Regions from separate parts of the Ligilactobacillus sp. LYQ139 genome, predicted to be linked through region 2. Evidence: predicted binding sites of a transcription regulator. Region 2 holds the regulator's gene; the other holds the start of a gene.

Region 1 (4,436 bases), on a different contig from region 2:
CCGTTGACTACGGTCTGATTGACGGAATCATGGAAAATAAAAAAGCGATGAAATAAAAAAACAGCCAGGAGACTGATCATGGAAAAGGATGTTCCATGATGCCCAATGGGAATGGACTGTACGAAGGGTTGTCCGTGTACTGGCCCTGATGGAATTTGTCGCTGCCCTATAAAAACTGACAAAAGCTGCATGTGTGACGGCAAGTGCCAGGTTTAATACGTAAAATAACGCCTCCGATTACGGGAGCGTTATTTTATATAACTAAATTCCGTAGCAAGAGGGATTATGCGAGAATCACAGTCCCCCTTGTTATGTTATCTATAAAGCGTGCGTTCTATTCCGTTTCTACCTTCATAAGAAATAACTTCCGTAGTAAAAACATTCGTCACCCTAATAATTGCCCACACTCTTCTAGGGATTAACCAGGAACAGTTAACTTTCACGGTTTGCTGCTAACAGTAACTACTCCTTTTATTTAATTTCATAAAGTAACCTAATATAAATAAAAAGGGATGGATCCAACTTTGAATCCATCCCTTCATTAACTTTAACATTAGTATTGGTGAAATCACGCTCACGCAGATTACATCATTCCGCCCATTCCACCAGCAGCTGGGTTAGCAGCGCCTGCAGCAGCGTTATCTTCCTTTTCAGGCTTGTCAGCAACAACCGCTTCCGTCGTGAGTAACAGCGCTGAAACACTAGCTGCGTTCTGCAATGCTGAACGGGTTACCTTTGTCGGGTCAACAACCCCGGCAGCAACCATATCAACCCATTCGCCGGTTGCAGCGTTAAACCCAACACCTGGCTTTTGCTCCTTCAACTTCTCAACGATAACAGAGCCTTCTAAACCAGCGTTTTCAGCAATCTGCCGTACCGGTTCTTCAAGGGCGCGCTTAACGATGTTAACCCCTGTCTGAACGTCGCCGTTTTCCTTGATGGCAGCCACCTTGTCAATCACGTTAACAAGTGCCGTTCCACCTCCAGGAACAAAACCTTCTTCAACGGCAGCCCGCGTGGCGTTTAAAGCATCCTCAATCCGGTACTTCCGTTCCTTCAGTTCAGTCTCGGTTGCAGCGCCAACCTTAATTACAGCAACCCCACCAGCTAACTTAGCTAGCCGTTCTTGGAGCTTCTCCTTATCAAAATCAGATGATGCTTTCCCAATCTGCTTCCGAATTTGGTCAACCCGTTCGTCGATGGCATCCTTAGCACCAGCGCCCTCAACGATCGTCGTGTTTTCCTTCGTAACGGTTACCTTACCAGCTGAACCCAACTGATCAAGCGTAACGTCCTTCAATTGAAGCCCAAGGTCATCCGTAATAACCGTTGCTCCCGTCAGAATAGCGATATCTTCTAACATTGCCTTCCGCCGATCACCAAAGCCAGGTGCTTTAACAGCAACGGCCTTAAACGTCCCCCGAATGTTATTCAAAACAAGTGTCGGAAGTGCTTCACCGTCAACATCATCAGCAATGATTAATAACGACCGTCCCTGCTGAACAATCTGCTGCAACAGATCCATAATCTCCTGGATGTTTGAAATCTTCTTGTCCGTAATTAAAATGTACGGGTTGTCCAGATCTGCTTCCATCTTGTCGTTATCCGTTACCATGTACTGTGATAGGTAACCACGATCAAACTGCATTCCTTCAACAACGTCGAGGGTGGTGTCAATCCCCTTTGACTCTTCGATGGTAATAACCCCGTCCTTACCAACCTTTTCCATGGCGTTCGAGATTAATTCCCCAACCTTTTCGTTAGCGGCCGAAATTGAAGCAACCTGCGCAATATCACTCTTTGATTCAACCTTGTGAGACTGTTCATGTAGCGCCTTAACAGCAACATCCGTTGCTTCTTCGATTCCCTTCCGAATTCCGACAGGGTTAGCACCAGCCGTAACGTTCTTCATCCCGGCGTTTACAATTGCCTGTGTCAAAACCGTTGCAGTTGTCGTTCCGTCACCGGCAATGTCGTTGGTCTTTGAAGCAACTTCAGCCACAAGTTTAGCACCCATATTTTCGAAGTGGTCTTCCAATTCAATCGCCTTAGCAATTGTTACCCCGTCGTTCGTGATTGTTGGAGAACCATAGGACTGTTCTAGCACAACGTTCCGCCCCTTTGGCCCGATCGTTGACTTAACCGTGTCAGCTAGTTTGTCAACCCCAGCTAACATCTTCTTACGTGCATCTTCTGCAAACTTAACTTCCTTAGCCATTGTCATATCACCTCATGTGTTAGATTTTAAGTTCATCATCACCGCTGACAATTAGTCAACGATGGCCATTAAGTCCTTTTCGTGGACAACTAAGTATGATTCACCATCATGCTTAACTTCGGTTCCAGCGTACTTGTCAAAGAGAACCGTATCACCCTCCTTAACTTTCGGTGCAACCGTCGTGCCGTTTTCAAGGGTCACCCCTTCACCAACAGCAACCACCTTCGCGGTCTGCGGCTTTTCCTTGGCATTGCTTGCCAAAACGATGCCCCCAACCGTTTGCTCTTTTTCTTCTTCTACTTTTAAGATTACGCGATCTCCTAATGGCTTAAGCACAAGCTATCCCTCCAAATGATTTATTTAGCACTCATCATTGGTAAGTGCTAACCTACAATTCATATACTACACACTTTTACCATGAAGTGCAAGCTTTTTTATCACTCTTCACGAGAGAGTGCTAATTAGCTTTTAAACGTAAAGCAGGGGCTACGTTTCCATAACCCCTGCTAATTAAAGAAGACTAATTATTTGCTTTAGTTAGATTAGCGAGAACTCCAAGCGTCCGGATCATTTGGCAAACAAACCCGTATTCGTTGTCGTACCACGATACCGTCTTAACCAATTGTAAATCGTTAACCGTGGTCACTTCTGTTTGGGTTGGATCAAAAATACCGCCAAACGTCGTACCAATCACATCTGAAGATACAATCTCATCATCGTTAAAACCAAATGATGGGTTGTCAACGGTATGTTTTCTTAATGTCTCATTAATTTCATCAGCCGTCACTTTTTTATTTAGAACAGTAACCAACTCAGTAATTGACCCATCAACTACTGGCACCCGCTGCGCGTGTCCTTTCAATCGTCCAGCTAATTCTGGAATGACCCGTCCAATTGCCTTCGCCGCCCCCGTTGAATGCGGCACGGTATTCTCTGCTGCAGCCCGCGCTGACCGCGGATTATTATTGGGCCCATCCTGTAATTTTTGGGATGCCGTGTAAGCATGCACGGTTGTCATTGTTCCCAACTTGATTCCAAAGTCCTGATTCAAGAAGTACGCCAACGGCGCCAAACTATTAGTAGTGCATGATCCAGCTGAAATAATTGTATCTGATTCATTCAAAATATTATGATTAACGTTGTATACAACTGTCTTAACATCTCCCGCTGGAGCAGAGATCAATACTTTTTTTGCCCCAGCTTTTAAATGGGCCTGCGCTTTAATTTCAGAAGTATAGAATCCAGAGCATTCTAAAACAATTTCAACGCCATCCTGGTTAACCCACGGAATTTTAGCTGCATCAGGGTAAGCATAGACGCTCACTCGCTTACCATTAATAAACAATGCCTTCTCATCAGCGTTAATTTCAACGTTATTTAAACACCCGTGAATCGTATCGTACTTGAGTAACTTAGCCAACTGTTGCGGTGAAGTTAAATCGTTAATTGCAACAACCTCGACGTTGTTCATATCCGAAGTAATTAACCGGCGCAATGCTAACCGGCCAATTCGCCCAAAGCCATTAATCCCAATCTTTACTGTCATATTATCCTTCCTCCTCTAAATAATTCTTAGCTTCTGCCTTTCTTCTGTTACACAAATTATTAACGATTAATGCAACAATCGTAAGCAAGCATCCAATCAATTCAAATGAAGAAATATGGTAGCCTCCTAGCACGCTGATAATAAACGACGTCACGGGAACGAGGTTCATAAACAAAATTCCATTGATTGAACCGACTATCCTATTTCCAAAGTTCCAAGCAAACACAGCAACCACACCCGCTAGGACAACCATATAAACTAACGCACCACTTACTCCTTGAATTTGATGAATCGTTGGTAGGCGAAGCCACCCAACTGACGTTGCTAATGCGATAATAACTACTACCGAAATCATCCCATAGATAGTGGTTAAAGCAGAATATCTCAAAATTGACCATTTGCTAAAATCAGCCCCGCCAGCAGTATAAATTACCCAACACAAGGCACCTAACAAAATCAATCCTGCAGCAATCAGCGTATTACTTCCCCGCAATAACGACCCAATATTCCCCTTCGTTACAACCATAAATACACCGATTGCTGCTACAACCATTGCAACTAACGAAAAAATTGGTGGTTTTACCCGGTGCCACACCCATGCAACAATGACTCCAAGTAATGGTTGAATTGCCATCATCACAGATGCAATAACTGATCCAGAAGGTCCTGCAA
Region 2 (4,436 bases):
GGGCATCCTTAGCCTTCTTGACCTCATCTTCAGAAACTTTCCCGTCTAATTCCTTTAAGGTCTTTTCAGACTGGAAGAGTAACTGGTCAACTTCATTCCGTAAGTCAACTTCTTCCTTCCGCTTCTTATCGGCCGCTTCGTTTTCCTTAGCTTCCTTTACCATCCGGTCGATTTCATCGTCGGAAAGACCTGATGAACTCTTGATGGTAATCTTCTGTTCCTTGTTAGTTCCAAGGTCCTTAGCTGAAACGTTAACGATTCCGTTCTTGTCAATATCAAACTTAACCTCAATTTGCGGAACGCCACGCGGTGCTGGCGGAATGTCCGTCAACTGGAAACGCCCAAGCGTCTTGTTGTCTGCAGCCATCGGGCGTTCACCTTGCAGCACGTGAATGTCAACGGCCGGCTGATTATCAGCCGCGGTTGAAAAGACCTGACTCTTGCTGGTTGGAATCGTCGTGTTCCGGTCGATTAACTTGGTGAAGACACCCCCCATGGTCTCAATTCCAAGGGACAGTGGTGTAACGTCAAGTAAAACAACGTCCTTCACGTCTCCGGTAATCACGCCCCCCTGAATGGCAGCCCCTAAAGCAACCGCTTCGTCCGGGTTAACTGACTCGTTTGGCTTGTGACCGGTTTCCTTTTCAACGGCTTCCTTGACGGCCGGAATCCGCGTAGAACCCCCTACCAGAATGACTTCGTCAATGTCACTGTTCGTTAAGCCGGCATCCTTCAAGGCGTTCCGGACTGGAACCTTCGTCCGATCAATCAGGTCGGCGGTCAGTTCGTTGAACTTTGCCCGCGTTAACGTCATGTCCAGGTGCAGCGGACCGTTTTCACCAGAAGCGATAAACGGCAGTGAAATCTGCGTCTCAGACATTCCGGATAAGTCCTTCTTCGCCTTTTCGGCAGCTTCCTTCATCCGTTGCAGCGTAACCTTATCCTGGGATAGGTCAACCCCATGTTCTTCCTTGAAGTTGGCGACCATCCAATCGATGATCTTGTTATCAAAGTCATCCCCTCCAAGGTGGGTATCCCCGTTCGTGGAGAGCACTTCAAAGACCCCATCGCCGAGTTCTAGGATGGAAACGTCAAACGTTCCCCCTCCAAGGTCGAACACAAGGATCTTTTCGTCCTTATCCAGCTTATCAAGCCCGTAGGCTAATGCCGCAGCCGTTGGTTCGTTGACAATCCGCTCAACCTTTAACCCAGCAATCTTGCCGGCATCCTTTGTAGCCTGCCGCTGAGAATCGTTAAAGTAAGCCGGTACCGTAATAACGGCTTGTGTCACGTCTTCCCCCAAGTATGATTCCGCGTAGTCCTTGATGTACTGAAGAATCATGGCTGAAATTTCCTGCGGGGTATACTTCTTACCATCAATGTCAACCTTGTAGTCGGTTTCTCCCATGTGCCGCTTGATTGACGAAACGGTATTCGGGTTAGTAATCGCCTGGTTCTTTGCGACCTGGCCAACCTGTGTTTCCCCGTTCTTAAAGGAAACAACGGACGGCGTTGTCCGGTTTCCTTCAGGATTGGTAATAATCTTTGCATCCTTACCTTCAAGGACAGCAACTGCTGAGTTCGTTGTCCCAAGGTCAATTCCAATAATCTTTGACATCTACCTTACCTCTTTTTTCTTAAATTACTGTGCAACAACAACCATGGCCGGTCGTAAAACACGATCCTTTAACATGTAACCGTCCTGGAACACTTCGACAATTGTTTCGGGTTCCTGGCCGTCCTCAACCGGAACACTTTTGACTGCCTGGTGGAGCGTTGGATCAAACTTTTTCCCAAGAGATTCAATCTTTGTAATCTCGTTATCGGTAAAAGCCTTGTTTAGATCCTTCACCACCATCTCAACTCCCTGTTTGAGGTTCTTAGATGCTTCATCATCCACCTCAATCTCAAGGGCCCGGTTTAAGTTATCAATTACCGGCAGAACAGCAGTTGCTAGCCGTTGGCTCTGATACTTTAACAGCTGCTCTTGCTCCTTTTTGTAGCGCGTTTGCATGTTGGCCATTTCCGCTTCAGCCCGCAGGTACTTATCTTCCAGCTCATCCTTTTCCTTGGTAAGCTGAGCAACCTGTTTTTGCACTGCCTTCAACTGATCCTTTGCCGTTGGCTTCTTTTGGGCAGCAACCTTCTTAGCGGCTGCATCTTTTTGGGAATCGTGCTTAGAACCCTGAACCTTTTTCTTAGCGGTTGTAGCTGCTTGGCTTGCTTTTTCCTTATCCGCTGCCACGTCAACACCCCTTTTCTACTCGTCAAAATTATGGTAGTAGTTCAACATCTTACGCGTTAATTCCTGCCGGAGCGCTCCTAAGAGACCAATTACCTTGGAATACGGCATGTTGGTCGGTCCGAGAATAGCAATCATTCCCTTTCCGTAATCGTCAACATTGTAAGTTGCTGAAACCACACTATAATTCAGCAATAATTGGTTCGTCATCTCATCACCGATTTTGACGGTGATATCCTTGTCCTGGGGATCAACAATGTCAGATAACTCCGGTGCCCGCTCCATCAACGTATACAGCGATTTGGCTTCATTCAAATCACCATCGTTAGCAAAGTTGAAAACGTTCATCTTACCACCAACAAAGTACTGCTCGTGCGCAATCTTTTGCAGAATATCGCTCACAACATCAACCATCCCGGCAGGCTGCTTGAAATACTTGGCAATCAAGCCAAGGTTGGCAGTCAACTTGGCCGGAATCTGCCGGAGCGGTACCCCAACAAGCTGATCGTTAATCATGCGCATCACGGGTTCAACCTGGTCACCCGTCACGCCCGCAGGCAATTGGAACAATTTACTTTCAACCGTCCCGTCACTGGCAACAAGGATTGCCATCACCTGCTGACTACCCAACGGAACCATCCGGAATCCCTCTAAGAGGACATCCTCCACTTCCGGCTTCAGGGTAATTGTCGTGTAGTTTGTCAGGTCTGACAAAATGTTGGCGGACGTCGCCACAATTTCGTCAACCTTTGAAAAGTCCCCCTGAAAGGACGAACGAATATCCGCGAGAGCCTGCTGGTCAACCTGAGCTGGCGTTAAAATATTATCGACGTAGTACCGGTAACCCTTAATCGAGGGCACCCGTCCGGAACTGGAATGTTCCTTACGAATTAGCCCCTTCTTCTCCAACGCCGCCATTTCATTGCGGATTGTTGCTGAACTCACATGGACTGGTAATTGCTCCTGCAACGTTTTTGAACCAATTGGTTGCCCGACATCCGTATAATCCTTTATGATCGTCTCAAGAATTAACAGTTGACGTTCCGTTAACACCACAATCACCTCTTTTAGCACTTAGCACTCATAATTGCTAAGTGCTAAGTCACCTATAATATACAAAATTGATTGGCATTCGTCAATATTCTGGCTTAATTTTTCTTCTGCTGGGCAAACCACGTTTGAATCGTTTGCCGGTCCTGCTTTAGCTGAGTAACCAGCTCACCAGCAGACGCAAACTTCCGCTGCCTCCGAATAAAGTCAAACCACTGCACCCTCACGAACTGACCGTAAACCATCTGGTCAAAGTCGAACAGATTAATCTCAAGAACCACGTCATTATGGTCACCAAACGTTTCGTTTCGTCCCAACGAAGCCATCCCGTTATACCAGGTTCCCTGCACATTCACCCGCACGGCATACACCCCAATCGCTGGAAGGCGCAAGTTGTTCCCATCCGCGATGTTTAACGTTGGAAAGCCCAGACGTCGCCCCCGGGCAAACCCGTGAACAACGTACCCGTTCGTTTCGTACGGATACCCCAATAACCGGTTTGCCAACTGCACATTCCCACCATCAATTGCTTTTCGAATCCGGGTGGAGCTAATTTTGTCGTTATCCTGAAGGAGATGGGATACTGGTAAAACATCAAACCGGCCCTGCGCGTACTGTGGAAGGGTACGCATATTAGCCACGCGAGGATTTCCAAACGTATAATCCTCCCCGGCAACCACTGCCACTGCATTCAGCCCCACAATGTAACGGTCGACAAAATCCTGCGGAGCCATCTCCGCGAGGGTTTCATCAAACGTAAGAATGTACTCTACGTCAGCCCCCAAGGCGGCAAAGTGGGCAGCTTTTTGCGCAGGTGATGTCAGGTACCGGAAGGGGTGCCACCGCATACCCTGAAACGTTAATTTCGGATACCGATCAAACGTCACCACGCCTAACCGAACATGCCGCCGGGTAGCTTCCTTCTTAGCCGCTTCAATCACCCGCTGGTGGCCCCGATGAACACCATCAAAGAAACCGAGTGCAAGCACTACCGGCGCACCGGCAGTCCGGGTGACGTCCGTCACACTCGTAATCTCCACCGTCTCCATTCCATCACCTACTCACTTAAATCAATCATCCGCTCCGGCTGGTACCGGTGCTGCTTTTCATTATAACAGTAGACCGCCCGGACGCGCAGCCCGGT

What was found. The regulator HrcA, encoded in region 2, represses chaperone genes, less so after heat shock. The targets are predictions, from matches to a motif close to TTAGCACTCNNNNNNNNNGAGTGCTAA.
Region 1: groES (co-chaperone GroES) is a predicted target of HrcA. The motif match lies at 2,579-2,605, and genes of this name have one in related genera.

The regions. Positions count from the first base shown of each region.
Region 1 covers NZ_JBJFZW010000006.1:61,387-65,822, forward strand. The annotation lists gene clpP (ATP-dependent Clp endopeptidase proteolytic subunit ClpP) at 1-56, shown strand, start outside; gene groL (chaperonin GroEL) at 584-2,218, opposite strand; gene groES (co-chaperone GroES) at 2,270-2,554, opposite strand; gene gap (type I glyceraldehyde-3-phosphate dehydrogenase) at 2,739-3,764, opposite strand; gene ACI3E1_RS06420 (DMT family transporter) at 3,766-4,436, opposite strand, start outside.
Region 2 covers NZ_JBJFZW010000001.1:180,029-184,464, forward strand. The annotation lists gene dnaK (molecular chaperone DnaK) at 1-1,618, opposite strand, end outside; gene grpE (nucleotide exchange factor GrpE) at 1,643-2,245, opposite strand; gene hrcA (heat-inducible transcriptional repressor HrcA) at 2,261-3,295, opposite strand; gene ribF (riboflavin biosynthesis protein RibF) at 3,391-4,341, opposite strand; gene truB (tRNA pseudouridine(55) synthase TruB) at 4,350-4,436, opposite strand, start outside.